One region of the Levilactobacillus zymae genome, then DNA from elsewhere that is predicted to be linked to it. Evidence: riboswitches for the same ligand, from Rfam matches in the RefSeq annotation. Region 1 holds a riboswitch; the other holds the start of a gene.
The links. A riboswitch is a leader RNA that binds a small molecule or an ion and turns the genes downstream of it on or off. The one in region 1 is predicted to bind lysine.
Positions count from the first base shown of each region.

Region 2: another riboswitch for lysine. It lies ahead of RI501_RS09840 (amino acid permease); the one in region 1 lies ahead of lysA (diaminopimelate decarboxylase).

Region 1 is NZ_JAVLAS010000001.1:865,022-881,269, reverse strand. It holds gene dapA (4-hydroxy-tetrahydrodipicolinate synthase) at 1-140, opposite strand, end outside; partial or broken gene RI501_RS03895 (M20/M25/M40 family metallo-hydrolase) at 147-770, opposite strand; gene RI501_RS03890 (ISL3 family transposase) at 909-2,192, shown strand; partial or broken gene RI501_RS03885 (M20/M25/M40 family metallo-hydrolase) at 2,244-2,777, opposite strand; gene dapD (2,3,4,5-tetrahydropyridine-2,6-dicarboxylate N-acetyltransferase) at 2,774-3,478, opposite strand; gene lysA (diaminopimelate decarboxylase) at 3,494-4,795, opposite strand; lysine riboswitch at 4,904-5,086, opposite strand; gene RI501_RS03870 (aspartate kinase) at 5,262-6,638, shown strand; gene dapF (diaminopimelate epimerase) at 6,635-7,636, shown strand; gene RI501_RS03860 (hypothetical protein) at 7,764-8,357, opposite strand; gene RI501_RS03855 (DEAD/DEAH box helicase) at 8,642-10,198, opposite strand; gene RI501_RS03850 (UDP-N-acetylmuramoyl-tripeptide--D-alanyl-D-alanine ligase) at 10,401-11,786, opposite strand; gene RI501_RS03845 (hypothetical protein) at 12,065-12,850, opposite strand; gene htpX (zinc metalloprotease HtpX) at 12,923-13,813, opposite strand; gene RI501_RS03835 (LemA family protein) at 13,822-14,400, opposite strand; gene RI501_RS03830 (low molecular weight protein-tyrosine-phosphatase) at 14,508-14,966, shown strand; gene RI501_RS03825 (LysE/ArgO family amino acid transporter) at 15,194-15,805, shown strand; gene RI501_RS03820 (hypothetical protein) at 15,821-16,248, opposite strand, start outside.
Region 2 is NZ_JAVLAS010000001.1:2,059,897-2,076,144, reverse strand. It holds gene RI501_RS09915 (hypothetical protein) at 1-126, shown strand, start outside; gene RI501_RS09910 (AzlD domain-containing protein) at 199-531, opposite strand; gene RI501_RS09905 (AzlC family ABC transporter permease) at 522-1,226, opposite strand; gene RI501_RS09900 (MerR family transcriptional regulator) at 1,558-1,797, shown strand; gene RI501_RS09895 (DUF4811 domain-containing protein) at 1,920-2,642, opposite strand; gene RI501_RS09890 (MDR family MFS transporter) at 2,642-4,129, opposite strand; gene RI501_RS09885 (MerR family transcriptional regulator) at 4,337-4,780, shown strand; gene RI501_RS09880 (GNAT family N-acetyltransferase) at 5,290-5,850, shown strand; gene RI501_RS09875 (cation diffusion facilitator family transporter) at 6,046-6,930, shown strand; gene RI501_RS09870 (metal-dependent transcriptional regulator) at 7,013-7,660, shown strand; gene RI501_RS09865 (threonine/serine exporter family protein) at 7,882-8,574, shown strand; gene RI501_RS09860 (threonine/serine exporter family protein) at 8,587-9,036, shown strand; gene RI501_RS09855 (phosphatase PAP2 family protein) at 9,146-9,814, shown strand; gene RI501_RS09850 (lp_1002 family arylesterase) at 9,873-10,664, opposite strand; gene RI501_RS09845 (GNAT family N-acetyltransferase) at 10,782-11,312, shown strand; lysine riboswitch at 11,375-11,554, shown strand; gene RI501_RS09840 (amino acid permease) at 11,666-13,171, shown strand; gene RI501_RS09835 (deoxynucleoside kinase) at 13,385-14,017, shown strand; gene serS (serine--tRNA ligase) at 14,303-15,574, shown strand; tRNA gene RI501_RS09825 (tRNA-Val) at 16,035-16,107, shown strand; tRNA gene RI501_RS09820 (tRNA-Leu) at 16,144-16,225, shown strand.

The sequences.
Region 1 (16,248 bases):
CCAATGACGAACCCGTTGGTCCCCGTGGCCAACAACCGGTTGGTCAGGTGCTCTAAGGCCTCATAATTAATGGCCGTTGCGTCAGCGTTAAACGGTGTAATAATTGCCGTGATTAAGTCTGCTGTTTTCACCATGTCCACTCCTTTTTAAGCTTGCATTCGTGCTTCTAAGAATCCGGTCATCGCCGTGACACCCGCCATGATCGCCGCTTCGTGCGGCACAAAGGTCGCGGCGTGCAGCGCCCCGGGACTATCCACGCCCAACCAGAACATGGTTCCCGGAATCTGGGCTAACAAGTAGCCAAAGTCCTCGCCCGTCATGGCTGGCCGGGTCTCCTGAAAGGCCACTTGTGGTGCCCGTTGCATATAATCGATAAACCGTTGCGTCAGTTCCGGATTGTTTTCGACGGGGTAATATCCGCCCTGGTTAAAGTCGACGTCGATGGTCGCGTTATAGCTGGCGGCCACCCCGTTAGCAACCTCTTGGACCCGTTGGCGGATCCGTAAGAGCATCTCTTGTGTCAACCCGCGAATCGTCCCTTCGAGCCTAGCTTCACCGGCAATCACGTTGCGAATTGTCCCGGCCGTGACCTTACCAAACGTGATTACCCCACAGCGCGTAGGGTCAATATCCCGTGAAATAATGGTCTGCAGCTGCAGGATTAACGCGGCGGCAATCACCACGGCATCGGTCGCCTCGTGGGGGAAAGCCGCATGGCCGCTCTTGCCGTGAATGGTCAAGTTGACCTCCGTGGTCCCGGCAAATAACGGCTCTATACTTTTTCCTGTTGATGAACTACCAATGTGGTAATCTATTAACAGGATTTTTTTGAAAAAAAAAGAGGCCCACAGGTCCCCACACACAAAAAAATCCACCCACTACAGCATCATCAAAGGATGTGAGAAACCATGAACCCTATAGATAATAATATAAAATTTTCACTCAGTATTAAAGACCCAAATGTTATTTTTTTCAGTTATAAGCATCAATTCATAAAATCAAAACCTGCTAAAGTCTATGTTGCCAATGTAAAAGCCACTTATACAAGGTGTCCTCAATGTGGTTTTGAAAACTTTAGTCATAACGGACACTATGTGTCACGCGTTTCATATCCGTCGGCCAACGCTAGTGAGCCCGTCTATCTTGAACTTCATAAAGAACGATTAATCTGTAAAAATTGTGGAAACTCGGTAATGGCAACAACAGACCTCGTCAATAAGTATTGTAATATTTCCAAAGCTACCAGACAAAAAATATTCATGCATCTTCAGGATGATCGTACTCAGACTAGTATTGCTTTAGATAATAGTGTTTCTCCCAGTACCGTTTGTCGCTATTTAGACAACTATGATGATCTATTTCGGAGAAATTATCATTCTTTACCTGAGCACTTATCTATGGATGAATTTCGTGGTGTTGGCGGCGATTTCCACTTTCTTTGTATTAACGGTGATGGTGATCATGAAATTCAACAGATCCTACCGGATCGCTTTAAACAAACTATTATTGATTACTTTAATAAGTTTGACAGCACCGCTAGAAAGCAAGTAAAGACAGTTTCTCTGGACCTTAATAGTTACTATCAAGATATCGCCAGATTGGTATTTCCAAATGCCAAAATAATTGTCGATCGTTTTCATATTGTTGCGATGATGACTAGATCTTTTAACCAAAGTCGCGTTCAAATTATGAAAGAATACAAGAAACAATCCAAGGAATATCGGATGCTTAAATTCTCCTGGAAACTTTATTTAAAACACTTCGATGAGCTTGAGATTAAAAAAACATTTTTCGATCGACACCTTAGGAAACAAGTAACTCAACTCGAAAGAGTTCAGTTAGGTCTAGATGTTGATGAAAGACTGTTAAATACTTATAACGCCATGCAAGGCATTATGATATGTCTTAAAAATCACGACAAAGATGGTCTTGTTCAATATTTATATAACAACGATAAGCTTAGCTCGCAAATGAAAGATGTTTTAACCACATTTAAAAAGAATCTTGAAATAGTCCTCAATGCCAGTGAATCAAAGTATTCTAATGGTCCAATTGAAGGGATCAATAGAATGATTAAGCAAATTCAAAGAACTGCCTTCGGTTTCCGAAATTATCACCACTTAGTTTCAAGAGTTAAATTACAACAAATGAGAACCAAACCAAACAAAAAGACACTGTTAGAAGTTGCATAACTTCTAACAGTGTCCCAAATTCATCTATCAACAGGATTTGACAAAGAGCCCAAATAACGTCCCGTTACGACACCCGATCGTCCCCGTAGGTAGGTCGGGATTGTCGTGTAAGCCGTAGAATTCGTCAACGTGGTAGTCCCCGGTTAACAGGCCCAAATCGTAGGCCCGTTTCCCACCACTCTCGCTTTCCTCGGCGGGCTGGAAGAAAAATACCAGGTTATCCTGGGGCTGATGCGTCGCAAAGTAACTCAGAATTCCCAGGGCAACGCTCATGTGGATATCGTGCCCGCAGGCGTGCATCACCCCGGGGTGTTGTGACCGCACCGCGTGGTCGGCCGGCTCACTGACCGGTAAGGCATCGATGTCGGTCCGGTACCCGATGGTCCGTTGCGGCCGGCTGCCGGTGACGCGCACCAATAGGGCCGTGGGCAATCGTGAATCTTCGTGCACGGTCAGGTAAGTCTGGGGCAAGGCCGCGATAACTTCCTTTAAATAGGCGTGCGTTTGCGTTTCGTGTAACGCCAGCTCCGGAATCTGATGAAGGTGCCGGCGAATCTGAATGAGTTGGTCTGCTGTTAGGGTCATAGGCGGCGTAAGTCCTGTTCAATGTGGGTCTTATCAACGGTCTGCTGATCTTTAATCTTCAAGATCCGGGCAGGAACCCCCGCTACCACGGCGTTAGGGGCCACGTCTTTGGTCACCACGGCACCGGCACCCACCACGGCGTTATCGCCGACCTCGACGCCTTCTAGAACCACCGCGTTGGCCCCCACCGTCACATTGTTGCCGATGGTGACCGGCTTAGCGGAGGCGGGTTCGACCACTCCCGCTAGGACGGCATTAGCGCCGATGTGGGAGTTCTGGCCCACCGTGGCTCGTCCCCCTAAAACGGCACCCATATCAATCATGGTCCCTTCCCCAATCTCGGCACCGATATTGATAACGGCCCCCATCATGATGACGGCATTGTCACCAATCGTGACCTGGTCACGAATAATGGCGCCCGGTTCGATGCGGGCATTCACGTGCTCAATCGGTAGTAACGGCACCGCGGAGTTTTGGGCGGTCACTTCTAAATGGTAGTCGGCCGCGTCTTTCCCGGCTAAAAGCGGTGCAATGGCCCGGTAATCACCGTAGAGAATGGCAAAATCCGCCGTCAAGAAGCTCTGGACATCCGCCGGAATATCGGCGGCGGTCAAGTGGCCTTTCAAGGTAACCTTAACCGGCGTAACCTTCTGGGCGTTTCCAATGTAGGCAATAATTTCTTCAGCACTTAATTTTTGCATCTCATTCTCTCCTATCTATAGGTATGATTGATCTAAACGCGTCAAGTCCGCGTAACTTTCCCGCTGAACCACACATTTAGCCTGACCGTTCTCGACGAAAACCACGGCGGGCCGGGGATTACGGTTATAGTTCGACGCCATCGAGTACCCGTAGGCACCCGTTGCCAATAGCGCCACCAGATCGCCTGGCACCACGGCCGGGAGTGCGGCCTGATCGATCAGAATATCGCCGGACTCACAGTACTTTCCCGCCAAGTGCACGGGTTCCACCGTGGGGGCGTTTAAATGATTGGCACACACGGCATCGTACTTAGCTTGGTAGAGTGCTGGGCGAATATTGTCGCCCATCCCCCCATCAACCGCCACGTATGAGGTCAGTTCTGGAATATCCTTGCGGGCCCCCACCGTGTAAAGGTTATACCCAGCCGGCCCCACAATCGACCGACCCGGTTCAATCCAAATCTCCGGTAACTCGAGTTGCCGTTGGGCGATCCGCTTTTTCAAGGTCGCCGCAATGTCATCGATGAACGTCTCGGGGCCCAGGGGATGGTCATCCGCCGTGTAACGAATACCAAAGCCCCCACCCAGGTTTAAAATCTGGGGCACGTAGTGGAACTTCGCCCGCCAATCGGCGGAAATGTCCACCAGCTTGTTGACCAACATTTCAAACCCTTCGGGACCAAAAATCTGCGACCCGATGTGGGCGTGAATGCCAATCAAGTGCATCTGCTCGATGTTCAAAACTTCCTGGACCGCTTGATCGGCCTGCCCGGAATCTACGTCAAACCCGAACTTACTGTCAACCTGCCCCGTCTGGATATACTTGTGGGTGTGCGCCGAAATCCCCGGCGTCAACCGGAGCATCACGTCGACGTTCGTGTTCTTTTCCAAGAGGATCTCGTGTAACAGTTGGATCTCATAAAAGTTATCTAAGATGATGACCCCAATGTGGTGATCCACCGCCATTTCCAACTCGGCACGAGATTTGTTGTTCCCATGAAAGCTGATCCGGCTGGCCGGCAAGCCCGCCTGAAGGGCCGTGTAAAGTTCACCCCCGGATACCACGTCCGTGTGAATTCCGGCTTGGTTGACCAACTGATACATCGCGACCGTGGCGAAGGCCTTGCTAGCATAACTAATCTGATAGCGAAGCCCGTTGGCCACTAAGCTGTCCCGAAAGGCCTGGATTTGTTGTTTAATCGCCGCAACGTCGTACACCACCAGTGGCGTTCCGAAGTCGTGGGCTAAGTCGACCGTGTCCACCCCACCGATCATTAAATGTCCCGCAGCATTCGCGGTTAAGTCTGGATTCTTCATACGCTGCTCCTACCTTTCACCTGAGCTCGGGGACGAAAAAAGGATCCCTTTGTTTGCTCACGTAAACAAAGAGACCCCTCCCTAAAAAAACAGAAGTTTAAATCTTCTATCGTCGTAAGCACCCCGTAGCCGACATTTTTGCTACGACAGTTCGGGTCCTCTTAGTCACCCGTCCCAGCTTACTAGACCCTGTATGTCCTAGCGCTTCGGCAACCGCCCCTTTTCCCCCGTTCATCGTTCATACAGGAACTCACGAAGGTACTTATGTTGGTCGCAACCTCTAAAATTCAATTGTATTTTAGATTATAACAGTCCTCATAATTCGTCAAGGACTCTCATCATTTTTTCAAATGTTTTCCAACTTTACGAATCAAAATTAGAATTTTCGGCTTGATTTAATTTCGAAAACTGATAAAGTCGTCATTAAAAACACGTGAGCGTCTTTTAACTCTTTGAGGTGATAAATGTGAAAGTTGTTAAGTTTGGTGGCAGTTCCCTAGCTACCGGTCAACAGGTCAACAAAGTGATTAACATTATTCAAGCTGATTCGGATCGTCAAGTGGTCGTCACCTCGGCGCCTGGTAAACGATTCGACAAGGACATTAAGGTGACCGATCTCCTCATTCAATACGCCACTCAGGTGCAACAAGGCGCCGACTTTCAAGCGACGGTAACGGCGATTAGTCAACGGTACCAGGAGATTAGTGACTATTTCCAATTACCCGACGACACCCTAACCCTCATCAACAAAAAGTTAGCGGCCCTCGCCACCACTAAGTTTGCCGACGACGAACACCTGCTGGCGGCCTTCAAAGCCCACGGTGAACTGCTAAACGCCATTCTGATTGCCGCCGTGCTGAACCACCAAGGAATTCCCGCTAAGTTCGTCGATCCACGGGTCGCGGGCATCTTAGTAACCGGTCATCCCAACGATGCCGACGTTTTGTCTTCGACCTACGCTAACCTGGCGCAGATTAAGCCCCACAACGCCCGGCTGGTCTTCCCGGGGTTCTTCGGTTACACCCCGGACGGCGATATCTACACGTTCGCCCGCGGTGGTTCCGACATCACCGGGTCCATCCTTAGTCGGGGGATGAACGCCGACCTCTACGAAAACTTTACCGACGTCGACGCCATCTACGCGGCCAATAACCACGTGGTTGACCATCCGGCCATTATCCAGAAGATGTCCTACCGGGAAATGCGAGAACTCTCGTACGCCGGCTTCTCGGTCTTCCAAGACGAGGCCATCATCCCGGCGGTGCAGGGTCAGATTCCGGTCAACGTTAAAAATACGAATAATCCCAGCGCCCCCGGAACCTTAATTGTGCCGTCTCAATTCGTGTTCAATCCGGCGACCCCCATCACGGGGATTGCCAGTTCCCGCCGGTTCTCCGCGTTGTACTTACACCGCTACCTGCTCAACAAGGAAGTTGGCTTCACCCTGAAGCTGTTACAAATTTTCAAACGCTATAACATTTCTTACGACCACATGCCTACCGGGATCGATGACCTGACGGTGATTTTTGACCGCTCCAAGCTCGATAATGCGACCATTAAGGCGCTATGCAATGATGTGCATAAAACGTTGGACCCCGACTACCTCGAGTGGATCGACGACTACGCCATTATCATGGTCGTCGGCGAAGGTATCGCACACAATATTGACACCATTAGTAAGGTGATCGACGCCCTGACTCAAAACAACATTGCCATCCACATGATTAACCAAGGGGCTTCACAGATCTCCATCATGCTCGGGGTGCAATCTAAGGACGCCGACAATGCCGTTCGTTACATTTACCAGACCTTCTTTCAACCCAGCGAGGTGACTAATTCATGAGTACCCTAACGAAAGCTCACGGCTCCGAAAATCAATTCTTCATCCTGGACCAGACACTCCTAGAAAACCCGTTAAACGACGGTGAATTAAGCCAGTTGGCCATTCAACTCTGTGACTCCGACCACCACGTCTTAGGTGGTGCCGATGGCGTTCTGGTGGTGAATACCACCGACCATCCCGATTGTCTCGGAGAGATGCGCATCATCAATGCCGACGGTTCCGAAGCCAAGATGTGTGGCAACGGTTTACGGACCGTCACACGTTACCTGGCCGAAAAGTTCCACCAAACCAAGTTTAAGGTGGCCACCCCGTTCATGGACTTAGCCGTTGAGCAAGCCCCGGCCCTGGCGCCGAAAGTTCCGGCCTACAGCGTGCAAATTGCGCCGATTTCCATGGCAGCTCAGGACTTGCCCCTACACTACCATGACCAACCGGTGCTCGACAATCAGTTAGTCCCCGAGTTTCTCCCGGAGCAGCGTTTTACGGCCATTGCCGTGCCCAACCCGCACTTGATCAGCTTCGTCGACCAGATCGATCAGGCCGACCTCGGCCAACTCGGTCAGGGCTTAAACGCGACTAACCCCTACTTTACCGAAGGGGTCAACGTGAGCTTCGCGGTCATCGAGGGGCCCAACCAACTCTTCGTGCAGACCTACGAACGTGGCGTGGGTTTCACTAACGCCTGCGGGACGGGAATGTCGGCCACCAGTCTGGCCTTCGCCCGTCAATTTACCGACCAGTTTGATCCGGCCCACCCCATTACGGTCCGGAATCCGGGCGGTTCAGTTCAGGTTCGCGTGGTGTTAGGCGCGACGGCGGCGACTAGCCAACTCCACTTGATTGGCAACGCGACGTTTACCGCTAAGCTTGACCTACCCGAAGCCGATTTGCACCACGCCGTTTTAAACCAAATCACCGTGCGGCCGACTGACGAGGAAATGGCCTACCAGGCCTTCGTCCAAGCGGCCAACGACCACGCTGCATCGTCTGAAAACTAAAGTTATGACCTTCGACTCACCTAACTTACCGTTGGGTGAGTTTTTGTTTGGGTGCAGCCCGGTGACCGTAGCAAAAAAGGGTTGCCCACTTCGGCAACCCTTTCGATCCGCTATAGTTGATGTTTGCTTACTTCACGTTCGCGTAGGCTTTCGCCAAGCCTAATTTATCGGCCTTCGTTAAATTACTGTGCCACCACCCAAACCCATTCACAAAACTATCATTTCCAGCGGTGTTTTGGTCAAGACCTAATCCGACCGCAATCACGCCCATTGCATTGATGGTCTCCATGGTCTTCCCACCAACGGTCTTATTACTTTTTTCAAAATAAGCTTTTTTGACGCAAACTTTGCGATTTAGCTTTAAGCTTGCATGCCTATAAATGCCTAACCCATTCTTTTCTTTCCCATTCCATGAAACGTCCCAAGGACTATTACCTTTAAGCTTTGCAACGGTGGTCAGCGTCATTTTGGCCTTTTTCTTCGAAGTGGCCTTTAACTTAACAGTGCCATTGTTGTTAAGTTTATGTATGGCCTTTGTCCAAACCTTTTGCCAGTGTTTAGATGACGAGTTGATATGATAGGTGACTGTACGCGACGTAAAATGACCGGTATAGGGCGTAGCCAGAATACTGGCACTGGCCGGCGTGGCACCACCAAAGGCGAACATGCCGACGACTACGGCACCGCTCACGGCAATTTTCTTAATCAAACTGTTCTTCATGCTGATAATTCCCCTTTTTGTAAGTAATGTGCCAAGTGTAGCATAGTGCCACGACACATTATGGCGTCACCTGCTAAACGGGAGAACTTTTTTAAATATACCTGTTTTTACGTCTTAGCTTCATCATGACTAGCGTTGCCGGCTAGAAAAACAATTCATACGGCGAAAGCCATGTTTGGTTGGCTCAACTCCGGGACCGTTCCATTCCAGTTAGACGCGTAAAAAAATCCCGCATCAGCCTAACGCCAATGCGGGATTCCCTAATCATTCTCTTTTAAATGAAACTAATCTTTTTTCCGAATCGTGAAGCCGTGCTTGGCCCTTTCGGAACGCCGACCACCGTTGTTGCGCCGATCCCGGTTGCCACCCCGGTTTCGATCGTTGCGGTCGTTCCCGCTCCGCCGGTTCCGGTCATAGTGCCGGTGTTCGCCACCGCCACGGTGTCCGCCGTTACCACCACGATGGTAACCGCCACCACGATGATAACCACCACCGCTGCCGTGACGCTTGCCGCCGCGCTTAGGCAACGGCCGTTCTGGCGTAATCTTAACGGGTACCTGGCTGTTGTCGTCCTTGGTGACCGCGTTTAATAACGCCGCCGCTAAGTCTTCAGCATCGTACTCGTCCAATAGACTCTTCGCTGCGTCCGCGTACTTCTCAGTATCCGTCTTGTTGATCAGATCAGAAACGGCTTCCTTAGCCACACCTAATTGACCCACAAAGGCTTCTTCGGCCGAAGGTGGCTTCAGAGGCAGCATCCGCACCTTGGTCAACTTTTCGATTTCGCGTAAGTAACCCATTTCGTTCGGCGTCACGAAGGTCATAGAAACCCCGTGCTTCCCGGCACGGCCCGTCCGGCCGACCCGGTGAACGTAACTATCGGGATCTTGCGGAATATCGTAGTTGTACACGTGGGTCACGTCGTTGATATCGATCCCCCGGGCAGCCACGTCGGTTGCCACCAAGATGTCCAACTTTCCGTGACGGAATTCGTTCATGATCTGGGTCCGGCGCTTTTGCGTCAAGTCCCCGTGAATTCCGGCAGCGTTATACCCGCGGGCTTGTAACCCGTTGGAAATTTCGTCGACCCGGCGCTTAGTCCGCGTAAAGACGATGGTCAAGTCTGGGTCTTGCACGTCAAAGAAGCGCGTCATCACGTCAAACTTTTCAAAGTCTCGGGACCGCACGTAGTATTGATCGATCAGATCCGTGGTCAATTCCTTGGCCTTGATCTTCACGTGCTTCGGGTCTTGCATGAATTGCACCCCGACCCGCTTGATTTCGGGTGGCATGGTAGCCGAGAACAGCATGGTTTGCCGTTCTTCTGGCAATTGCTTGATAATGTCTTCAATGTCGTCCAAGAAGCCCATGTTCAACATTTCGTCGGCTTCATCTAACACCAACATTTGAACGTGGTCCAGCTTCAGCGTCCGCCGCCGGATGTGGTCTAATAACCGACCAGGCGTCCCGACAACGACTTGGGGATGGTTCTTTAAGCTCTTGATTTGCCGCCGAATATCTGCCCCACCGTAAACGACTTGGACGTTGGCCCGTTCGTTACGGCCTAATTTATAGATTTCTTCTTGCGTCTGGATGGCTAGTTCCCGCGTTGGGGAAACCACCAAGGCCTGGACGTTTGGATTGTTTTTATCAATCTTTTCCAGAATGGGGAGTGCGAAGGCTGCCGTTTTACCAGTCCCGGTTTGGGCTTGGCCAATCACATCTTGGCCAGCCAAGACCATGGGGATGGTTTCGGCTTGAATTGGGGTCGCTTCTTCGTAACCTGCATCAGTAACAGCTTTCAGTAGGTCCTCGGAAAGACCCAGTTCTTTAAACTTCAAGTATAATTTCCTCCTAATAATGAGTACGTCACCCTAGTGCCTTGTTCGTCTTGGAAAAAATCCGTTTCCCGTGAAGCGGCTAACAATTGGCTAGAGCGGAGTAAGTTCGGTTCTTAAATTTTACAACTCACCCATCATACAACGCCGGATTAAAATAAGCAACTTCCAAGACTCCCGGAAATTGCTTACATTTAAACTATTTTCAGTTTTTTTCGGTCGGCATTAGCTGCGCCAACACGTTTTCAAGGTGAATGCCGTGCGACCCCTTTAACAATACTTGATCGTCGGCCGTGATGGTGGCTTGTAATGCCGCCGTCACACCGGCTAAGTCGTCACTCGCAAAATGCGTGACGGGTAGTTCTGGGGCCGTGGTGGCTAGGGCCGCCTGCAACGCCTTCATTTGCGGGCCCACCAGATAAACGTGAGCGAACTTGGTCGGATCTAAAGCGCTCGCTAAGCCGGCGTGCAGTTCGGCGGACTGAGCGCCCAACTCTAACATATCGCCTAAGACCACTAGGCGGCGGCCCTTGACCAGTGTTTGGCCAAAGGCATGTAACACCTCGCGGACCGCCGTGGGATTAGAATTGTACACGTCGCTCAGCAGACTTTCGCCCTGAGCGCCGGTGACCCATTCGGCCCGATTCTTGGTTAGCGGCACCGTTTGTAAGGCTTTTTGCGCATTTTCGGGGCGAATCCGGTACAGATCGGCGACCGCTAAGGCGGCCAAGGCATTGTTGACGTTGTAATCACCAATCATTGGTACCGTGAAATGGACCTCGGGCCACTTGTTGGTGGTAAAGCTGGTACTAGTCGGTGTGTCCGTGACGGCGGTCGCGTACAGGTCGTTAGTGGTTTGTCGACCAAAGGTTACCTGTTGTTGAGCCAGGTCGCCCACGCGCTGCCGCAACAACGGCTCGTCGCCGTCATAGACGAAGAACCCGTCGCCACTCAATCCGTGGGTAATCTCAAACTTGGCGTCCGCAATCTTATCACGGGTACCGAAGAACTCGATGTGTGCTTCCCCAATCATGGTAATCACGGCCACGTCCGGTGTGACCAACTTACTCAAGAAGTCCAGTTGTCCGGGCCGGTCCATCCCCATTTCAACCACCAACATTTCGGTGTTGGGCTCCATGGAGAGCACCGTCATCGGCACCCCGATTTCGTTATTGAAATTAGCGTAGGTCTTGGTCACGTTGAATTGCGTGCTTAAGAGGGCCGCAATCATATCCTTAGTCGTGGTCTTCCCGTTGCTCCCGGTAATGGCCACCACCCGGGGGTTGATCTTGGTCAGGTAATAGCGGGCCAACGTTTGTAAGGCGGTCAGCGAGTTTTCGACTTGAATTACGGGGAAATCGGCTGGGGCCTTAGCTAAGTCTTGAGCCCACAGGGTTGCCACCGCACCGTGATCAATCGCCGATTGGATAAACTGGTGACCGTCTTGTTCTCCGGTCAATGGGATAAAGAGGCCCCCGGGTTGCAGGTGCCGACTATCAAACGCCACGCTGGTCACGTTGACGCTCGCCCACTGTTCGTAATCATTGATTGCCCCGACTGCATGGGCAATTTCCGCAAGTTGCATCTTCATTTTTTGTCTAACTCCCATTTTCGCGTGGCACTGCCGCCACCCGTCATTAGCTTTCTCGGGCTCATCTGGTCCGGGATAAAATTCTGACTCCCATTATACCATGAATCACGGGGAGGAAATTTAAAAAGCCCGATTGGTCGAACCGCAATTCAATCAGGCACGCAAGTAACCCTCAACCCAGCACTACGCCCCCAAGCGGTTCGGCCGGCCACCGAAGAAACCACTATGGGCCAAAAGAAAAACCCCCGTCACGATTTTTCGTGCGGGAGCTCTCGTGCTTAGATTAGATCGGCAACCTCGCTAAATTCTTGGTTGTCGTGAATCGTCAACGCCCATTCACGGGTGGTTAAGTCATACCGTAAACTCGCGACCTCTTTAGAATCGGCATACACCTCTTCTTGCGTGTGCCAAGTCGCTTGGTGTTCGGGATGGTGAATGGCCCGGACCGGAATCATGTACACCCGGTGCCGTTCCACCAATTGATCAAACGCAATCACCGCACCATCCATCAGTCCCTCTGTCAGCTGTAACAAGATCTCGTGAGGGACGTCGCTGATGGCTAATGGTCGGGCAAACACCCAGCGGTTGTTGTGCATCGCCCGCAGGTGCCGCTTAATGCTCACGTCCAACACGTGGTTGAAGTTACCCAGCTGCCGGTAATAAATTTTGTAGAACCCATCACGCAGGGTTAGGAACGCATAGTCGTTTTGCAGCTTAGCGTAAAACGGCGTGCGTAAATGAGTCTCCATGTGCCCCAGGTACAAGAGTTCCGCAATTTCTGATGGGAGTAAAAAGTCCAAGTCATCCGCGTGAACGTAATCGAGCCACTTGACCGCGGCCGTGTGCTTGGCGAGTAAATAACGCCGCACCTGGGCCTGGCCCGCAATGGTCTGAAAACGCGTGTGCGGGTTCAACGTGACGTCGGTCCCAGCCTCCGCATTGAGCAACAGGAGCTGATTGGGAACCTCGGGAACCCCGTTTAAAAAATCAGCGGGCGATACCCCTAACGAGTAAACCATGTTGGTAACGGGTTCTAAACTGAGATAGACAAAATTTCCACGCATGCGCTTTACACTCTTTCTACTAAAATTCCCTTCCCATTGTACACCGAAACGACGCCGATTCGGTGAGTTTTTCTACATTTTTTCGAGCCGGGCGATTCGATCGGCAATCGGCGGATGCGTTGCGAATAAATCCGTCATTTTGCGCTTATTTTTAAACGGATCGCCAATGTACATTGCCGCACTGCTGGGGTCCGCCTCCTGCATCGGTTCGCTATCGTCAATCTTCTCCAGCGCCGAAATCAGGCCCTGCGGATTTCGCGTCAGTTCCACGCTAGAGGCGTCGGCCAGATATTCTCGATTACGTGATAAGGCCATCTGCGCAATACTGGCCGCCAACGGTGCCAAGAAAATCAGCAAGATGGAAACCACCATCGCAATGGCGCCACCGGCCGAGTCCCGGTCGTCATCATCGCGTCCCCCGCCGAACCACATCAGATGACTGGCGAGGTTCACCAAGAAGCTAATGGCCGCTGACAAGGCTAGGGCAATGGTTTGCAGGCGGATATCATAATTCCGGACGTGTGAAATCTCGTGACCAATCACGCCTTCCAGTTCCTCACGATTCAACCGGGTCAGTAACCCCGTGGTCACCGCTACGGCGGAATGTTCAGGACTATTCCCCGTCGCAAACGCGTTGGGACTAGCATCATCAATGATAAAGACGCGTGGCATCGGTACGCGGCCCACCAGCGCCATGTCTTCGATCAGGTGCCAGAGTTGGGGGGCCTGATCTTCATGCTTAATCTCCCGCGCATTATTCAAGCTCATGACCACGTTGGTCGAGTTACTAATCATGATCAACATGTACACGGCCGTCACGACCAGCGCCCACAGACAACCAACCAGCCAATTACCGGCAAACACGTCGCCCAACGCCGCACCTAACGCCACGACTAATAGCGTAAAACCAACCATCACATAGCCGGTTCGTCGTTTATTCATGGCAATTTGTTCATACAGCATAGAATCGCCTACTTATTATCGTTGCCAAAGTCGTCAAAGTTCACTTTTGGCGCCGCTTTTTCTTCTTCTGGAACCTGTAAGTACGCCTCTTGCTTGAAGTGGTGAATGTTCGCCACCAAGTTGCTGGGGAAGGATTGAACCTTCATGTTCAGGTTGGCCACGGTACTGTTATACAACTGCCGCGAGTAGGCAATTTTGTTTTCCGTATTCGTTAACTCTTCCATTAATTGGGAAAACTGCGTATTGGCCTTCAGATCCGGGTAATTTTCCGCCACCGCAAACAGGGAACGTAACGTCCCGGACAGTGCGTTGGAAACCTCCATGGTCTGTTGCCGGTCACCGGCGGGCACCGCCGTTAACTGATTACGTAACTCAACCACCTTTTTTAAGGTTGATTGTTCATAATTTGCGTATCCTTTCGTCGTGGAAATCAAATTCGGAATCAAATCGTTCCGTCGCTTAAGCTGCACGTCAATTTGACTCCACGATTCCTGTACGTGGGTGCGGATCTGGATGAAGCCGTTGTACAGCGTCACATACCAAATCACTAATAAAACCACCACAATAATGGCAATAATCCAAGCCATCGTGACCACTCCTCCAATTAAATTTGTTAGACTTATCATAACAAACGCGGTAGGGCGACACCAGCATCTACCTAGTAATTTTACCAATCCTTTAGGAGGTTCACCATATGCACCATATTTTATTCGTTTGTCTAGGCAACATCTGCCGCTCCCCCATGGCCGAGGCCATCGCTCAACAGCTGATTGACCAGCACGGTTGGCAATCCCAGTTTACCGTTAAATCCGTTGCGACTAGTCCCGAAGAAGAGGGGAACCCGCCCCATCCCGGCGCCTTAAAGGCCATGCGCCATCACGGGCTAGACGCTAGTGACCATCGCTCGCGACCCATCACCGCCGCTGACTTTACGTGGGCCGACACCATCATCACCATGGATCACGCCAACGTCGCCAACCTGCAACGGTTGGCCCCGTCAGCCGCCGACGCCGCTAAGGTGAAGCTTTGCTTGGACATTCTTCCCGGTCGGCAGGGACAGGCCATCGACGATCCCTGGTATACCCACAAATTCGAACTCACCTATCAGGAACTGGCCGCCGCAATTCCAGCGTGGTTAACCGCCCTAAAATAGGGTCATTTCTATTATAAGCCGTTGGTCAGTAGCGTGATGACCTGGCGAATTCATCCAAAAACGTTGCGCCCATAAATTAGTTTTAATAAAACGTGAACGCCTCCCGCACCGGGGCGTTCACGTTTTTTGACTTGGTTGGGTGGTCAATCGTCATTTGGTTGGGGACAGGACTTTCGCGGCTTTCTATAATGGGACCCAGCAACTTAATTCTGGGAGGTAACTTCACCATGACTTTTTTAATTCAAGGACTCACCATGGGGCTAGCCTACGTGGCACCGATTGGACTCCAAAACCTATTCGTCATCAACTCCGCACTGGGCCAGCCCAAACGACGGGCCCTATTGACCGCCTGGATCGTGATTTTCTTCGATATTGCCCTTTCGCTCAGCTGCTTTTTTGGCATCGGGGCGCTGATGCAACGCTATCACTGGCTGCAAGCCGTGATTCTCTTAGTGGGCAGTCTCATCGTGATCTACATCGGGGCCAACCTATTACGTACCCATCCCACCACTCAAGCGCCCCAAGAGGTGGTGACCGCGTTGGGGAAAACCATCGTCACCGCCTTTGTCGTGACCTGGTGTAACCCCCAAGCCATTATCGATGGCACCATGCTACTGGGGGCCTTTCACGTGTCGATGCCCGCTAGTAGCGCCGCTCCGTTCATCACCGGGGTCGCCTTGGCCTCGGTGATTTGGTTTTCTGGGATCACCCTGTTGATTTCCCACTTTAAAAATGGGTTTAACGCTAAGATTCTGCGAGGCATTAATCTCGTTTGTGGGCTCATTATCCTCTTATACGGAGCCAAACTCTTCTGGACCTTTACGCAACTGGCCTTTTAGTCGCCCGGCTTCGCGCTAGGCAGGGGCATCTTGCAGTAACCAGGTCAACATACCCTGATACGTTCCCGGTAGGTTGGTGCCGTACAACTTCAGGAACAACCCGGTCTGGGCGTTCCAACTGGCGGCCACATCCACCTGGTCCGGCTCCGGGGTCGCCTTTTTGTGCGTCATAATTGGATTGCTGGCAGTAGCTTTTAACGGAACCGCAGTAGCCGTGGGTGATTGGTAGACTAACTGCCCGGCCAACGACCGTTGCGCAGAACGAAACGGTGTCGTGATCGCCAATAAGTTCCACCGACTGCCCACCGCACGGGTATCCTCAATGGCTAACTGCCACTTGCCGGCGGGCGCCACCATTTGGGGACTGCCCGTTAGCGTGGTCGGCGTAAAGGCTGCCGCGGTGGAAACCGGGCCAAAACTCAACTTGCCGGCGGTAATGGTCA
Region 2 (16,248 bases), 1.2 Mb from region 1:
CCAATGGTGACGGGAGCGGGCCTGAACCTATTGAATACCCAACAGCCGGATCGGGCTAAGCGCGTTTTGAAGTTTTTAAACGATATTTCGCGTGCCGACGAAGGCAATTGGCGGATGGTAGATTAGATTGTCGTTAAAATAGACGTTAGCCAGTGTCGCTGGGTAACGTCTATTTTAATGGTCCTGATGGGACCCATCTTAACCAAAGTGAAAGTAACGAATTAACGCCATGGCCATGATGCCAACTACCACAACCACCAAGAGACTCTTAGTGAAGATTCCGGCCAGGGTGGCGGGGATGGCCGCGTAGCAATTGGCGAGGTTCAGCGTGGCCCAATGACCAGCGTGGGCCACGAAAAGGCTTTGACAGCACAGGGCGGTCATAATGGCAATGGGCACGAAACTTAAAAAGTCGATGACCGCCGCGGGAAGCTGCATCCGTTGGACTAGGGCGAAAGGGAGGGTGCGGGAGATCAGCGTTACGGCGCCGCAGCCTAAGATGACCCACAGTTCTGGTAAAGTTAATGACATTTTTTCAGCTCCATTCCGAAGAGACACCCTAAGACGGTCGCCGTCAAGAGGGCGAAGTTGCTATCTAAAACGCGTAAAGCCCCGTAGTAGGCTAGTGCCACGAAGGCCATGACGAGTAATTGCCGGGTCAAGCCGAGGTGCTTATCGCTAATCAACTGCAGGTAAACCAGCCCGATAAACATGGCGGTTAGGGCGAAGTCGAACCCAAACTGGGTGGGGTTCGTGATAAAACTCCCCAGGATGGCACCCGCGATGGTGGCCACGCCCCAGACCAGGTAGGCGACCACGTTAGCGGCAGATTGCCAGGCGAAACTCAGCTTGCCGTGAGTTTGGTTCTGCTTGTTCATGGCGAGCGCGAAGGTCTCGTCGGTCACTAATGAGCCCAGCAAGAGGTTTTTGGTCAGCGATTCGTGACGAAAGGCCTGAGCGAGACTGGTACTCATTAAGATCATGCGGGAATTGACCAGAAACGTGGAGAGCATGATGGCCGATAATGGGTCGTGAGCCACCAGCATACTGGTGATGATAAACTGAGCGGATCCCGCGTAGACGATAAAGGAAAGCCCGGCCACCATCAGGAGGCTGAGGTGACTGGTATTGGCGACGATGCCAAAGGCGAGCCCCACCCCGATATAGCCAAAAACGGTGGGGAGAACGTCTCGTAGACCGGCGCGAAAGGAAAGGTCAGGCGTCATTGAATCAGAATCCTTTCTATGTAAAAATGAGCTAAGTATTTAAGAAAATGGGGTTAAAGACTAGTGTAAAACAGTGGTATGGTCAGGTAAAGCCCTAATTAGCGCCGGAGCGAATTAGCGCACACTGGCCAGACCGCCGACGCGAGGAGTTGGGGCCAAGTTAGGGACTCTCAATGGTTAGTCTAATTAGTGATTGTGAAGGACAACGGCCTTTAAATCGGTGGTCGCTAGGTGAGAAAAAAAGTGCGGAGGAAAAGGTTGCTTTTTTGTAAAGGTGGCTGTATGATACTCTCATCAGTGAGAAATGAACGTAGAAAGTGGGGGAGTGACGATGAAGATGAACTTGACTGAACTGGCGCATTCAGCGCATGTCGATGAGAGCCGTGTCGAGGAGTACGTCAAGAACGGACTGTTAGGTTCCAACCATTCAACCGTGGAATTTGACGATTCCGATCTGTATTGGATCGATATGATTCAGTGTTTTCAGGAAAATGGGACGTCTTTAAGTGACTTATCTGGCTTGATGCCGCGTTGTCGGCAGGCCCAGTCTAAGATGACGCAATTGAATTAGGAGACACCCTCCGAAGTACGAAACCGTTATGACCTCTAGAGGGCGTAACGGTTTTTTTAGTCATCATTAATCAAAAAGCCCCACGACAACTTGGCCGTGGGGCTTTTTGACTATTCTACTGATTAGTTCTTAATCTGTTGCAGTAAGTGTTGCATGGCTTGGGCTTGGTAAGCGGCCGTGGCCTGCTTAATCACCTTTTGCCGTTGAGCGGCACTCATCGTCGGGTCCTTGGTCATGGCTGCCATGACCTGCTTTTGGACGTACGCTTTAGCGGCCGTCTTTTGCTGAGCCTGGTAGCTCTTGGACTGCACTAGTTTCTGCAGCTTCTTAGCTTGTGATGCGCTCAGGACAGTCCAGTTCTTATTAATGTAAATTGTGTTGGTTTCCTTCACGTACTGGTGGCCGTTGTCAGCCAATCCGAACCAGAACTTAAAGGTGCCGTTCCGGTATTCACGGTAGGTCTTCTTGGTGACGATCCGGTTCTTACCGGACGTGCGCTTGACCACGTTTTTCGTGGTGACCTTGGCCGTGGTGTGCGCCGTCTTTTTGGCGTTGGCACTGGTCTTATAGACGTAGACCCGGTGCTTGTCGGCCGTGCCGACGGATTGATACAACATCAGTGGCATCTGTTTGGAAGGAGAAGCGGAGTAAATCTTGGTGCTCGTGGTTTCCGTCACGTTGTGCATCCCGTAGTGGTCGTGGTCGTTTTTCACGATGAACAGGGTGCTGACCATGACTCCAATGATCATCAGGAGGGGCAGCCCGTTTGCTAGCCAGCGGTTGGTGATGTAGACGTAACAAACGAAGGCGAGAATCGCCGATAAAACTAAGGTTACCAGAATCATTAGGCGGCACCTCCTTGTTGTGCGTCTTCATCCGCTAAGTGGGTTGAGTGATTGCGGTTGCCCTTTAAGAACATGGCCACAATCAAGGCGACCACACTGAAACCAATGGCAATCCAGAAGGCTGCGTGGTAACCGGATAAGGTGGCGTTAATGGCTTGGTTAGCGTAACTCAGGGGATTAGTGGTTAAGACGTGCTTAGCCGGCATCCCGTTTTTGGTAACGTTAGTCAACACGCTGACCATGATGGCGGTCCCTACAGAACTGGCCACTTGCCGTTGGGTGTTGTTCACGGCGGTCCCGTGACTAATCATATTCATTGGAAGAGCGTTCATCCCGGCAGTGGTTGCGGGCATCATGACCATGGCAATCCCGAACATCCGGACGGCGTAGAGGATCACGATGTAGATGGTGGCACTGTCCTTGGTAATCCAGGCAAACGGAATCGTCCCGACCGTTAACAGGAACATCCCCATTAAGGCCAGCCGCTTAGCGCCGAACCGGTCGAAGGCCCGCCCGGTGATCGGACTCATAACCCCCATCATCAAGGCCCCGGCTAACAGGGTTAACCCGGAATGAAAGGCGGACATGTCTTTGACCATTTGCAGATACAGTGGGATCACCATTTCGACCCCGACCATGGCCATCATGACCACGGAACTTAAGATGGCCGAAACCGTGAATTCCTTAGACTTGTAAACCCGGAAGTTCAAGAACGGATCGTCCATGACTAATTGCCGCCAGATGAACAGGGCGACGAAGATGACCCCGACAATCAGGGTGGTCAGCACGATGGTACTGCCCCAACCGTCGTCCCCCACGGAGGAGAAGCCGTATAACATGCTCCCAAACCCGATGGTCGAGAGAATCACCGACCACACGTCTAACGGTTCGCGCTTAGTTTCCAAGACACTGCGCATCACCCAGAAGCTGGCGATTAAGACCACGGCCACAATCGGAATGATCATGCCGAAGAGGTCCCGCCAAGTCCAGTTGTCGATGACCCACCCGGACAGGGTCGGGCCAATTGCGGGGGCTAGGCCGATTACGATGCCGGCTAACCCCATGGCCGTTCCCCGTTTGTTAGCGGGGAAGATGGTCAGCATCATGGTTTGCAGTAACGGCATCGACACCCCGACCCCGACGGCTTGGACCAGCCGTCCGATCAAAAGCATCGGAAAGTTAAGCGCCGTCCAGCACAGGATGGTCCCGGCTAAGAAGATGGACATCGCGCCAATGTAGAGCCACTTGGAACTGATGGTGTTAATCAGCCAAGCGCTGATGGGGATCATAATCCCGTTAACCAGCAAGAATCCCGTTGTCAACCATTGGACGGTTGACGTGGATACGTCGAATGCCTTCATTAAGGTCGGAAAGGCGGTCGATAAAATCGTTTGATTTAAGACCGTACAGAATGAACCGACCAATAGGAGAACGACAAGTAACGTCCGATTATAGGACTTGCCGTTGGTATCAAGTGCATTTCCCAAAATTAATTCCCTCTTTTATCTCTAAAATTATTTCTGGAACAAATATACTCAGATTGCGGTTAATTGTCAACTAGCTTGACACGTGTTTTATAAAATATATACTGTTGAGAGAAAAGCCGACATAGTTATTAAATCGACTAACAATATTCACAACCGCTTTCATTGGCGACTTAACGGTAAAACTAGATTAAAGGAGGTGGGGCAACAATGCTCACCAATAAAATGACCAATCTGATAAAAAAGATTCCGATTGATGGGGTAACTCTGGGGATTGGCGATGTTTCTCGGGCCACGGGCGTTGCCCAAAGTAAGCTAAGGTATTGGGAAAGTAAGGGGTACATTCAAAGTCGGACGGTGACGGATAATAGTAATCGCAAGTTTACGTACAAAACGATGCTACAGGTCCAATTGATTAAAAGTTATTTGGCCGATGGCTATACGTTAACCAGTGCGGTAAAACAGGCCCGCCAACGGGACGTTTACCTAGACGCACTCCGGTCGTTTTTTGAGGACCGGTTTATCAATCTAGAGGTGACGGATCACACGGCGATGGTGGACTTAGGTCAGTTTGATCCGGACCCCACGAAGCACCTGGTTGCCAAACGCGAAGCAACGGGCTGGCACTTTCAACTCGTCGACGCGGAAAATTAGGCTTTTTGATTGTACCGGGTACCTAAGAATGGTAGTCTAAAGATGCGGAGGACTCACAAACTAGGGCAGTCAAAACCTTCGATGCTAATCGATCTTCTGGCTGGGTTAGCAGACATTCATGTTGTTAACGTGTTGTGAAACCAGGCGAATAACCAAGAGTAATAGCGCGTTTATCTTTGCGCTGGACTACGCTAGCACAAGCTAACGTAAGCGATCGTAATTAATACGACGTGTTTTTGAAAATTAACGTGTTTTGATTTTCACTCGCCTCGCTTGCCTCTGCAGGCCCCCATCGGAGTTTAGAAGGTTCTTCGATGGGGGCTTTCTGCTGGTGGGAGTTCCTTTAAATGATAAAACGATGAGAAGGCGAAAGCTTGGTTTATCAAGCTTTCACCTTCTTATGACTTTTTTAGCCCAAAAAAGTGAGCTTAGATTGTTGTTTTTTGAAACGAACGTGTTACTATAACAAAATCAATTTTAAATTGAATTTATAAAGGATGGTGTGACACATGCTGTTACGACAAGCTACTATGGCTGATTTACCAGAAATCGAAGCAATTATTCGGGACGGACGCGACCTTTTGGCGGCGCAATCCATTGACCAATGGCAGGGAATTTACCCGAACACGGCGGTCTTAGTTGACGACATTCACCAGGGGTGGACGGTTGTCTTGGAGGAAAATCATGAAATTTTAGGGACGGCGGCCATTATTCCTGGCGTTGACCCAACGTATCGTGAAATTGACGGTCAGTGGCTGACGCATGATGCGTCCTACTTGGCAATTCACCGGGTAGCCGTTTCAGCCCACCATCACGGCCGCGGGTTAGCCGGGGAACTATTCCAACGGTTATTTACGCAGATCGATCAGGCGGCTAATATCGAAAGTATTCGGATCGATACGCACCCGCACAACCTGGCAATGCAACACATTATTAAGAAAAATGGCTTTAGTGAAACGGGGAAAATCGACTTGGATAGCGTGGGGTTAACGGGCGTGCAAGACTTTGCCTACGAACGCTTGACGGCCCACATCAAGCCGGAACACTTGGTCCAAACGACGCTGGCTTAAGGACCTGTGGCTGAACGTTGACTTTGATGAAAAGCATGTTGATCAAAATACATGCTATATAATAGTAAAGAAAGTGGTTTCACGTGGTGGTGGGGCCACTTTTTATTTGGATTAATCAGGTTCCCCTAAAACCGGCTTTTCTTTCCACCAAAACTCTGCCATAATAGAGACAGTTTGGTAACGGGGGCGGTTTTGATGGAGAAGAGTGGATTGACGGGTGGTCGGTTTTTACTCGTCACCGTCTTGAATGTGGTAATCACCGTATTTGAATTATTGGGAGGAATCCTTTCGGGGAGTCTGTCATTACTTTCGGATGCCTTTCATAATTTAGGGGATGCCCTATCCGTCATTTTGAGCTACGTGGCCCACCGAATTGGTGGTCGCCGGCAGACTCGGCAGAACACCTTCGGCTACCGACGCGTAGAGATTTTGACCGCCTTGCTAAACTCGGGGTTGCTGATCTTGGTGTCCGTTGGACTGGGTGTTGAAGCCGTCCGTCGATTGTTGCATCCGCAACCGGTCAAGGGCGATGTGATGCTCCTGGTGGCGGTGATTAGCTTCGCGGCCAACTTGTTGTCTACGTTGCTCTTGAATCAAGGGGCGAAACACAACCTCAATATTCGGGCGACCTACCTGCATTTGCTCAGCGATGCCTTGGCATCGATTGGCGTGATTGTGGGGGCCGTCTTGATCACCTTTTGGCAGATCAGCTGGGTGGATCCGCTGATTAGTTTACTGGTGGCGGTGTACATCATTTATGAGTCCTGGCCGATTGTCAAACAGACCTTCGATATCCTGATGGAAGGCGCCCCACGGCTCGATTATGAGGCGATTGCCCACGATATTTGCGCATTACCTCAGATTGAAGGGGTGCATCATCTGCATGCCTGGCAGATTGACGAAAATAACGTGGTATTCTCCGTGCACGTCAACATGGCGGACCTACCGCTAAGTCAGGTTGAGCCGGTTTACCGGCAGATCGAAGCGTTACTGTGTCACAAGTACAACGTGAATCACGTTACGATTCAGGCGGAGTGCCACCGTGGTAAGGATGAATCGTTGTTTTTACAAACAAAATGATTGGCGGCATGAGTGACCTTGCGAACGTGCCGCTAACGTCATGATGACTATTGAGTGTCGATTTAGATGAGGTGAACAAAGTATGACTCCGATGAAGGAGGACTATTTAAAGATTATTTTCGAACTGGGCGGGAAGCAAAAGAAGGTTTCTAACAAGCAAATCGCCATTAGTTTGAACATTGCAGCCGGTTCAGTGACCGAAATGGTCAATAAGATGGCCGCCGAAGGGTTAGCGGAACATACCCCGTATGCGGGAATTTCGTTAACCAGCAAGGGGATTCGGTTGGCCGAGGATTTAGTGCGGAAGCACCGAATCTGGGAAGACTTCTTAGTGGAAAAGCTGGGTTATGAACTGCCCGACGTTCACGATGAAGCCGAAGTCTTAGAACACGTGACGAGTCCGAAGTTGGTTAATGCCTTGGATGACATGTTGGGGCATCCAACCCATTGTCCGCACGGTGGGGTCATCCCCGACCGTTTCGGGCACTATCACGAGGATAGTCACACCGTCTTAAACGACGCGAAGGATGGAAGTGTGGTGACCGTGGATCGGTTTATTGACAACCATGACCTCCTAACGTATTTGGGTGACCTGAAGTTGGACATCGGGGATCAACTGAAGATTGAGAAACACGATCCGTTTGAGGGTCCCGTCACGGTGCGCAACCTGACCGACGATGCGGAATTAATCGTCAGTTACAAGGCGGCCCACTATATTTTTGTGAAGTAAATTAATGAAAATCGGGCACCGGTGCGGCTGAACGCACCGGTGTCCGGTTTTTATTTGGCCAGATTAAAGTGTCGTTTTAGAAATAGCTGACGTATAATAATTAAAAAAGTTATGAACGACATCGGCGACGGTTTCGTTTGAACAAGGGAGGCGGCACCGTGTCAACGACGAAAGAACACGACCAATTAATTTTACATACCGCGCTAACGGCGGGCCGGATCATGATTGAAAATGGCTCAGAAATCGAGCGGGTGGAGGATACCATGACCCGAATCGCCACCAACGCTGGGGCCCGAACCAGCCAATTGTTCGTGATGATTACCGGGATTTTGATGGCCATCAACGGCGAAGTAGGGGCGCAGATTCAACCCGTCAAGCGCCGGACCTTTGATCTGGAAAAAATTGCGGTCGTCAACCAGTTATCCCGGGAGTTTGCCGTGAAGGAGATTACCTTACAGCAGTTTGCGGATCGGTTAGATCATTTAGATAGCGTCAGTAAGTATTTTCCGTTTTGGCTGCAACTCTTGGCGGCTGCGATGGTCAGTGGGCCGTTGGAAGTGGTCTTTCGTCACAACCTGCACGATTTCTGGATAACCTGTTTGGTGGGGATGCTGGGCTGGGTCGTCTACTATCTGATTAGTAAGTACGTTGAAATTCGGTTCTTAGCGGAGTTTGCGGGGGCCGCGGTTATTGGCTTGCTCGCGGTCTGGAGCCATCATTTGGGACTGGGCAACAGTGTTGACGACATCATCATTGGGAGCGTCATGCCCCTAGTCCCGGGAGTCCCCATTACCAACTCGGTGCGCGATATTCTAGCGGGTAACCTGGTTAGTGGCCCGGTCCGGGGCGTCGAGGCGTTAGTGAGTGCGGCGGCCATTGGCTTTGGAATTGCCATGGTTCTACAATTTCTTTAGGAGGAAGCTGACATGACCATTATGGAAGTCGTTATTGCCATGGTAGGAAACTACGTCGCCACTATTGCGTTTGGGATCCTGCTGAACATTCCTCGGCGGGCGTTGAACCTGAGCGGCTGGATTGGCGTTTTGGGGTACTTGTTATATCAGGTCACCATTGTCTTTGGTGGCGGGTACGTGGTGGGAAACCTTTTGGGGGCCGTGGCAATTGGGGTGGCGTCACTTCAAGCCGCCCGGTGGAAAAAGATGCCGATGATCCTGTTTAACATTCCCGCGCTGGTCCCCCTGGTTCCTGGGGGGCAAGCCTACGAGATGATTAAGAACTTTGCGTTGGGGCAAAATGATACGGCCCTGACCTTCTTGCTGCAGGTCGTGATGATCTCCGGCGCGATTGCCTTTGGGTTCTTGTTATCCGAACTAGTTAATCGCTTGCGCCAGCGCGCTTGGCGGCATCATCGGTAAAGTCTTAGGAAATTGTTAAGCGCCGCGTCCCTAGAATTTTAGCGGTGGGGTGGTATACTCAAATGCGAGGAGTTTTTTCAATCAGGTATGACGAAAGGAATCTAATCTCATGATGCTATTTAACCGGGATCGGGACCGACCATGGAAGTTCGGCTTGACCACGATCCTCTTTTTAACGCTGGCGTTTTTCGTAAAGGCCCAAAACGCTTACGTGGCCTTCTTGGACTCGTCAATCGTGGACATCGTCCAGAAGACCCAACCAGGGTGGAAGACCCTGATGTACCGGGGAATCACCAGTCTAGTTGAGCCTAAGTTCTTGATTGTTTGGACCGTGGTGTTGGCGTTCTTGTTGTGGGGCTTTAAATTTAAGATCCCCGCACTCTGGTGCCTAGCCACGTTGATTGGGGGCGACGTGTTAGCCGCCGTCGTCAAGAATGTGGTCCAACGAGCCCGACCGGCCGGGCATCTGGCCATCGATAACGGCTATAGCTTCCCCAGTGGTCACGTCTTCGGAACGTTCCTATTATTGGCCATGATTTGGCTGATTTTGATTCCGATGATCGCCACACCTTGGCGGGCCTGGGTGGTCCGAATTATCGTCATTATTTGGCTGATCTTAGTCATGATTTCACGGGTCTACCTCAATGCACATTTTCCCACCGATACCTTCGGGGCGGCGTTACTCGCCTACTTGTGGCTGCAAGTGGCGGAAGGCTTATACATCCGGTTAGCGCCGATGATGAAACGTTGGCCGTTACTGAAAAAGTCTGAAATTTAAAGCAAAAAAAGGCCTGTCAACGGGGACGTTGGCAGGCCTTTTTTGACCGCTGATTGCGTTAAGCTAAGTCGGCCAGCCATTCCGTGGCGAGCGTGACCCAGTGAGCGACGTGGGGTAAGTTCGTTCCCGGCTTCCAGGCGGTCACTTGGTTGGCAAGAGCCAGGCCATGGGGACCATGGTGGAAGACGTGCAGCTCGGTGTCCACCCCATGGGCAATGGAGGCCTGCGCGTAAGCCAAGGCATTCTGGACGGGAACCAGGGGATCGCTAGCCGTGACCCAGATAAACGTGGGCACGTTCTGGTCGGTCACTAACTGATCGGCGGCAATTGAGGCGGGATCGTTGGTCCACTGCGCTAGCGTAGCGGGATCGGACGGGAACCCCGCCGTTGGGGTGATGACGGGGTAGCCGAGGATGATGGCTTGTGGTCGGATTTCCGCGGGGGTCGTGTGCGCCTGCTGGTTCAACTCGGCACTGGCCCAGTGATCGTTAAATAGCGCGACGATGTGACCTCCCACGGAGAACCCGGCAATCACTAGGCGTTCTGGTTGGAGTTGCCACTCGTGAGCGTGCCGCCGTAACGTGGCGACACTTTGCGCCAGTTCGATCACCGGTGCGGGGAGCAGTGGCTGTTTTTCGGCAACGAAGCTATACCGTAAAAAGAAGGCCTGGTAGCCCTTAGCCGACCAAGCCAAGGCCAGGTCCTCAGCCTGTTGTTCGGGGATGTGGGTGTAGGAGCCGCCGGGAACGATGATGATGGCCGGGTAGGTGGCCGTGGGATCATCCTGACGTAGGTAGCCTTGTAGGTAGGCCTGAGAATTTTCAGCGAGGGCTTGCTTCACAATTTGCATTTGAAAAAACCTCCAAGTTAAGTCATGATAGAAATCAAGGTGGCGTGATGTCACCACTAGCTAATCTACGTTTATTGTACCGCAAATTAAGGTTAGACCAAGAAAGAAGGTCAGGGGATGGTTCCTGAAATAACAACGGCGCGGCTCCACTTACGCCCCCTCAAAATGAGTGATTTGGAAGCCTATCAGGCCATTGTGACCGACCCCAGAGTGGCGTTACCGGCAGGGTTACAGTTGCCACTTTCCGATCAGCACGTAGCTAACGGGTTGCGAGCCGATCTGCAGCAGCCCTTAGCTTACGCCATCACGCGGTCGCTGCAAGGGCCGTTAGTCGGCATGGTCATTGGCTATGAGCACGCGGATGCGTTGGGGGACTTAGACGTGACGGCTGTCGATCTGGGCTACTTTTTGACGCCAACTCTCTGGGGGCACGGCTATATGCCAGAAGCGTTACGGGGACTGTTGGCCGTTTTGGTACAAGCGCACAGTCCCATTAAAACTTTGTGGGCCACCAGCTTGGCCACGAATCAACGCTCGCAGAACGTTTTAAGTCACTTATCATTCGAACTAATTGATGACCAGTTGGTCGTACCTAATCCCGCTACAATGGCGTTAGAGCGTCACCTCCTCTACCGCTATGATTTATGATCATCATGATGGTTAATTTTTAGTCTTGCAATGCAATCTTAAGATGTCTATACTACGAAGTGTCGAAAAGAAGAGGTGCGATCAACATGAGTCATCTTCCAGAGATGGGCGACATTGATGAAGGAAGGTAAAAGGGGCAATCGCCGAAATCTGAATCGTCGACCACGGTTTAGGTTGGGTCCTGATCTAATAGATCAGGGACTGTCGCAGTTGTAACCAGATTGCGGGGTGCTTTCAACGATACAGACTTGGGCGCTAATGACCATGATTCTTGGGAGTTTGAATTGAAGGGAATTTTGGGTTTCCTAGGTCGCTTCGAGAAGGTCCTTCTATGAACCAGAAGGAGGAATTATATGGAACAGAGTATGACAAACGCAACAACGAGTAAGTCTTCGGATTCGGTAAAGCGGGGACTCAAGACGCGACACGTGTCAATGATTGCGTTGGGTGGATGTATTGGAACAGGGCTCTTTGTTGCCAGCGGGTCTGCCATCTCGACAGCCGGTCCTGGTGGCGCATTAGTTGCCTACATTGCAATGGGATTAATGGTGTACTTTTTAATGACCAGTCTAGGAGAAATGGCCACGAACATGCCAATCTCCGGTTCGTTTGCTGCTTATTCTGCTAAGTATGTTGATCCAGCTCTGGGGTTCGCCATGGGGTGGAACTACTGGTTCAACTGGGCCATTACCGTAGCGGTAGATATTTCAACCGCGGCGTTAGTCATGAAGTTCTGGTTACCCAATATTCCCGGGTGGACCTGGAGCTTGGTGGCGTTAGTCATTATCTTTGTCATTAACGCGTTATCCGTGCAAGCCTTCGGGGAAACCGAATTTTGGATGTCGTTAATTAAGGTGGTTACCATCTTCGTCTTCTTAGCCGTTGGGTTACTAACCATCGTGGGCATCATGGGTGGTCACGGACCTGGTCTGAGCAACTTCACTTACAAGCAGGCACCGTTCGTTGGTGGTTTTCCCGCCATTCTAAGTGTCTTCGTGGTCGCCGGGTTCTCGTTCCAAGGAACGGAATTGGTTGGGATCACTGCCGGGGAATCGGAAGATCCTTCGCACAGTGTGCCTAAGGCGATTAATCAAGTGTTCTGGCGGATTATTTTATTCTACGTTTTAGCTATCTTTGTGATTGCCGCTGTCTTACCTTACACGAGTCATGATTTACTGGGCTCTTCTGCGAGTGACGTGGCCATCAGTCCCTTTACGTTAGTCTTTCGTCGGGCTGGTTTGGCTGCCGCTGCGAGTGTCATGAACGCTGTGATCTTGACGTCCGTTATTTCCGCTGCTAACTCCGGAATGTACGCGTCAACGCGAATGTTGTACTCCTTGTCCAAGGAAGGTTATGCACCACAATTCTTGGGACGGACCGGTAAGAATGGGATTCCTTATCCGGCCTTACTGATGACGACGTTGGTCGCTGCCTTGACCTTCATCAGTAGTATTGCGGGGCCAAAGATTTATATGTGGCTGGTCGCCGCTAGTGGGTTGACCGGGTTCATCGCTTGGTTCGGAATTGCGTTATCGCACTTCCGCTTCCGGCGCGCCTTTATCAAGCAGGGACATCAGCTGTCTGAATTGAAGTATCACGCTAAGTGGTTCCCAATTGGGCCGCTGCTGGCATTAATTCTCTGTGTCGCCGTCATCGTGGGTCAAGATCCACAATCCTTCTTCTCGGGTAACTGGGAACAAGTATTGGTCACCTACATTGGGGTGCCACTGGTCTTAATCCTCTACATTGGTTACAAGATTAAGAATCATACCAAGTTGATTCCGTTAGACGAAGTTGACGTGGCACCAGTCCACAAGGATGGGACGTTAAAGAATAACGCCGCTGCCGAAAAGGACTAATTCAATTAAATTAAAATCGGGTGACCGTATTAGCCGTAAGGCCGATACGGTCACCTTTTTATGGGGGCCTTTAGCCAAAGTGATGGAATTGGCCCTAAAAAATTACCACGATATATTGTCTTTTCAAAATCAGGTTGGTACAATATGTAGTGTTGTTTTTGCGCCCGGAAGATTCCGGGGGGAATGGTTACGGAAATAAAGGAGAGATATTGCATGCTTGTATTATCGGGAACTATTGGGGCTGGCAAAACGAGCCTAGCGAACTTATTGGCTAAACATTTAAACAAACCAGCGTTTTATGAATCGGTAGATGACAACAAAATTTTACCGCTATTCTATAAGGATCCCCAGAAGTATGCCTTCTTACTGCAGATTTACTTCTTGAACAAGCGGCTAGACAGCATTAAGGCCGCCAACGCGGACCAGGAAAGCGTGATGGATCGTTCAATCTTTGAGGATTCGCTGCTGTTTCATTTGAACGCCGACTTGGGTCGGGCGACGAACACGGAAGTTGACATCTACGATTCGCTGTTGCAGAACATGATGCAAGAGCTGCCGGAAGCCACTTACCAGAAGAACCCGGACCTGTTAATTCACATTAACATTTCCTTTGATACGATGCTGCAACGGATCAAGAAACGGGGACGGTCTTACGAACAAATTGATACCGACCCGAGCCTATACAATTACTACAAGGAACTTGACCAACGGTACACGGCTTGGTACGCCAATTACGATAAATCACCGAAGATGCAAATTAACGGGGATGACTTGGACTTCGTGGAAGATCCAGTGGCCCGGCAAAAGGTTTTAGCCCTCATTGATGAAAAGATCGCGTCCCTCTAGGACTTGTTTCTAGGCGTAAAGTAGGGTATGATAAGCATAATTTCAAACACGTCAGTGCCTAATAAGTAGACGGCCAGAGAAGCGGGGTTAGCTGTGAACCGCTACGTCGAATGATTCCAGCACGAAAGAAGTGGGCAGGTAATGCTGCACGGTGCAAACCGTTATCATGTTCAAGGGTATCGCTAGGCACACTAGCGATGAACTTGGGTGGTACCGCGAAGGTCTTCGTCCCATGTGACGGAGGCCTTTTTTGCGGTTAGGGACTAGTTGAAGGGAGTAATGACAATGTTAGATTTAAAGTTGATTCGGCAAGAAACTGATTTTGTAAAGGAAAAGTTGGCCACTCGGGGGGTGGATCCAGCCGATATTGATGCCCTTTCAGCCATGGATGCTAAGCGACGGGAACTCATTACCAAGACGGAAACCATGAAGGCCCAACGTAACACGGTGTCGGATGAAATCTCGAAGATGAAACGGCAAAAACAAAACGCCGATGATCAGATTACCGAAATGCGGCAAGTTAGCGCCGCAATCAAGGCGGCCGATGCGGAACTCGATACCTTAAAGGCCCAGGTCCAAGATGCAGCGGCACACCTGCCGAACATTCCTAACGATAACGTTCCGGTGGGCTTAGATGAAACCGGCAGTGTTGAGATCCGCAAATGGGGCGAGAAACCTAATATGGACTTTACCCCCAAGGCCCACTATGAAATCGGGGAAAATCTCGATATTTTGGACTTTGAACGTGGTGCGAAGGTCTCTGGTAGCCGGTACCTGTACTACCTGGGGGCGGGTGCCCACTTGGAACGGGCCGTCTACAACTTCTTTTTAGACGAAAATACGAAGGCGGGCTTCAAGGAAGTCTTGCCACCGTACATCGTCAACGATGCGTCCATGTACGGAACGGGCCAGTTCCCGAAGTTTAAAGAAGATGTCTACTCCTTAGAGGGTCAGCACATGACGTTAATCCCTACGGCCGAAGTGCCCTTAGTCAACTATTACCGTAATGAAGTCATCCCGGCTGAGAAATTACCGGTATGGTTTACGGCCTTAACGCCAGCCTTTCGCTCTGAAGCAGGGAGTGCGGGGCGCGATACTCGGGGCTTAATTCGGTTACACCAGTTTAATAAGGTGGAAATGGTTAAGTTCTGTGAGCCAGAAGATTCTTGGAACGAATTAGAGGCGCTGACGAAGCACGCTGAGATGCTGTTACAGAAGCTGGGCTTGGCCTACCACGTGATTACCCTGACGACGGGTGACATGAGCTTTACGGCGGCGATGACGCATGATTTGGAGGTCTGGTTCCCAGAACAAGGAACTTACCGTGAAATTTCAAGCTGCTCGAACACGACGGACTTCCAGGCGCGGCGGGCGCACATTCAGTACCGTGACGACAATGGTAAGTTGCAGTACGTCCATGCGTTGAACGGTTCCGGTTTGGCTGTTGGCCGAACGGTTGCCGCTATTTTGGAAAACTACCAAAATGAAGATGGTACGGTCACGATTCCGGACGTGCTGGTCCCTTACATGGGTGGCATGACCAAGATTACCAAATAAGTGAGTTAAAATAGGACTGAGGTGGCTTTGTCGACGGGAGATCCGTTGGCAAGGCCACTTTTTTGTTAGGCGAACATGGTTGGTAAAGTGGAATCTAGGTGGAAACCAGGGATAAAACGGATCTCAGTACAAAAAAATCGCGTTATTTTATAAAAAATACAGAAAAGGGGTAGCTTTTTGGCTCAGGTTACGCTATGATATTAAATGTTGCTGAGGGAGTAGTTATTCAGCTAACGAATATTTATTCAAAGTATCCGTTAAAAAACGGTTGACATCGTTTCGGTGAAATGGTAAATTGTAATAGTTGTCGTTGGTGAGTTTCTGCCTGACATTCTGACTAAGAAAACTAACGAATATTTATTCAAAAAGATTTCAAAAAAGATGTTGACAATCTTCAAACGACATGGTAAATTATAATAGTTGTTTCAAACGAGTTAGCTAATAACTTGATTGAACATATGGAGGATTAGCTCAGTTGGGAGAGCGTCTGCCTTACAAGCAGAGGGTCACAGGTTCGAGCCCTGTATCCTCCATTGGGACTCCGAGTCCTAGAACTTCATCGTCACCATGCAGGTGTGGCGGAACTGGCAGACGCGCTAGATTTAGGTTCTAGTGTCTTATGACGTGGGGGTTCGAGTCCCTTCACCTGCATTAGTTAAATATCGCAAAATATT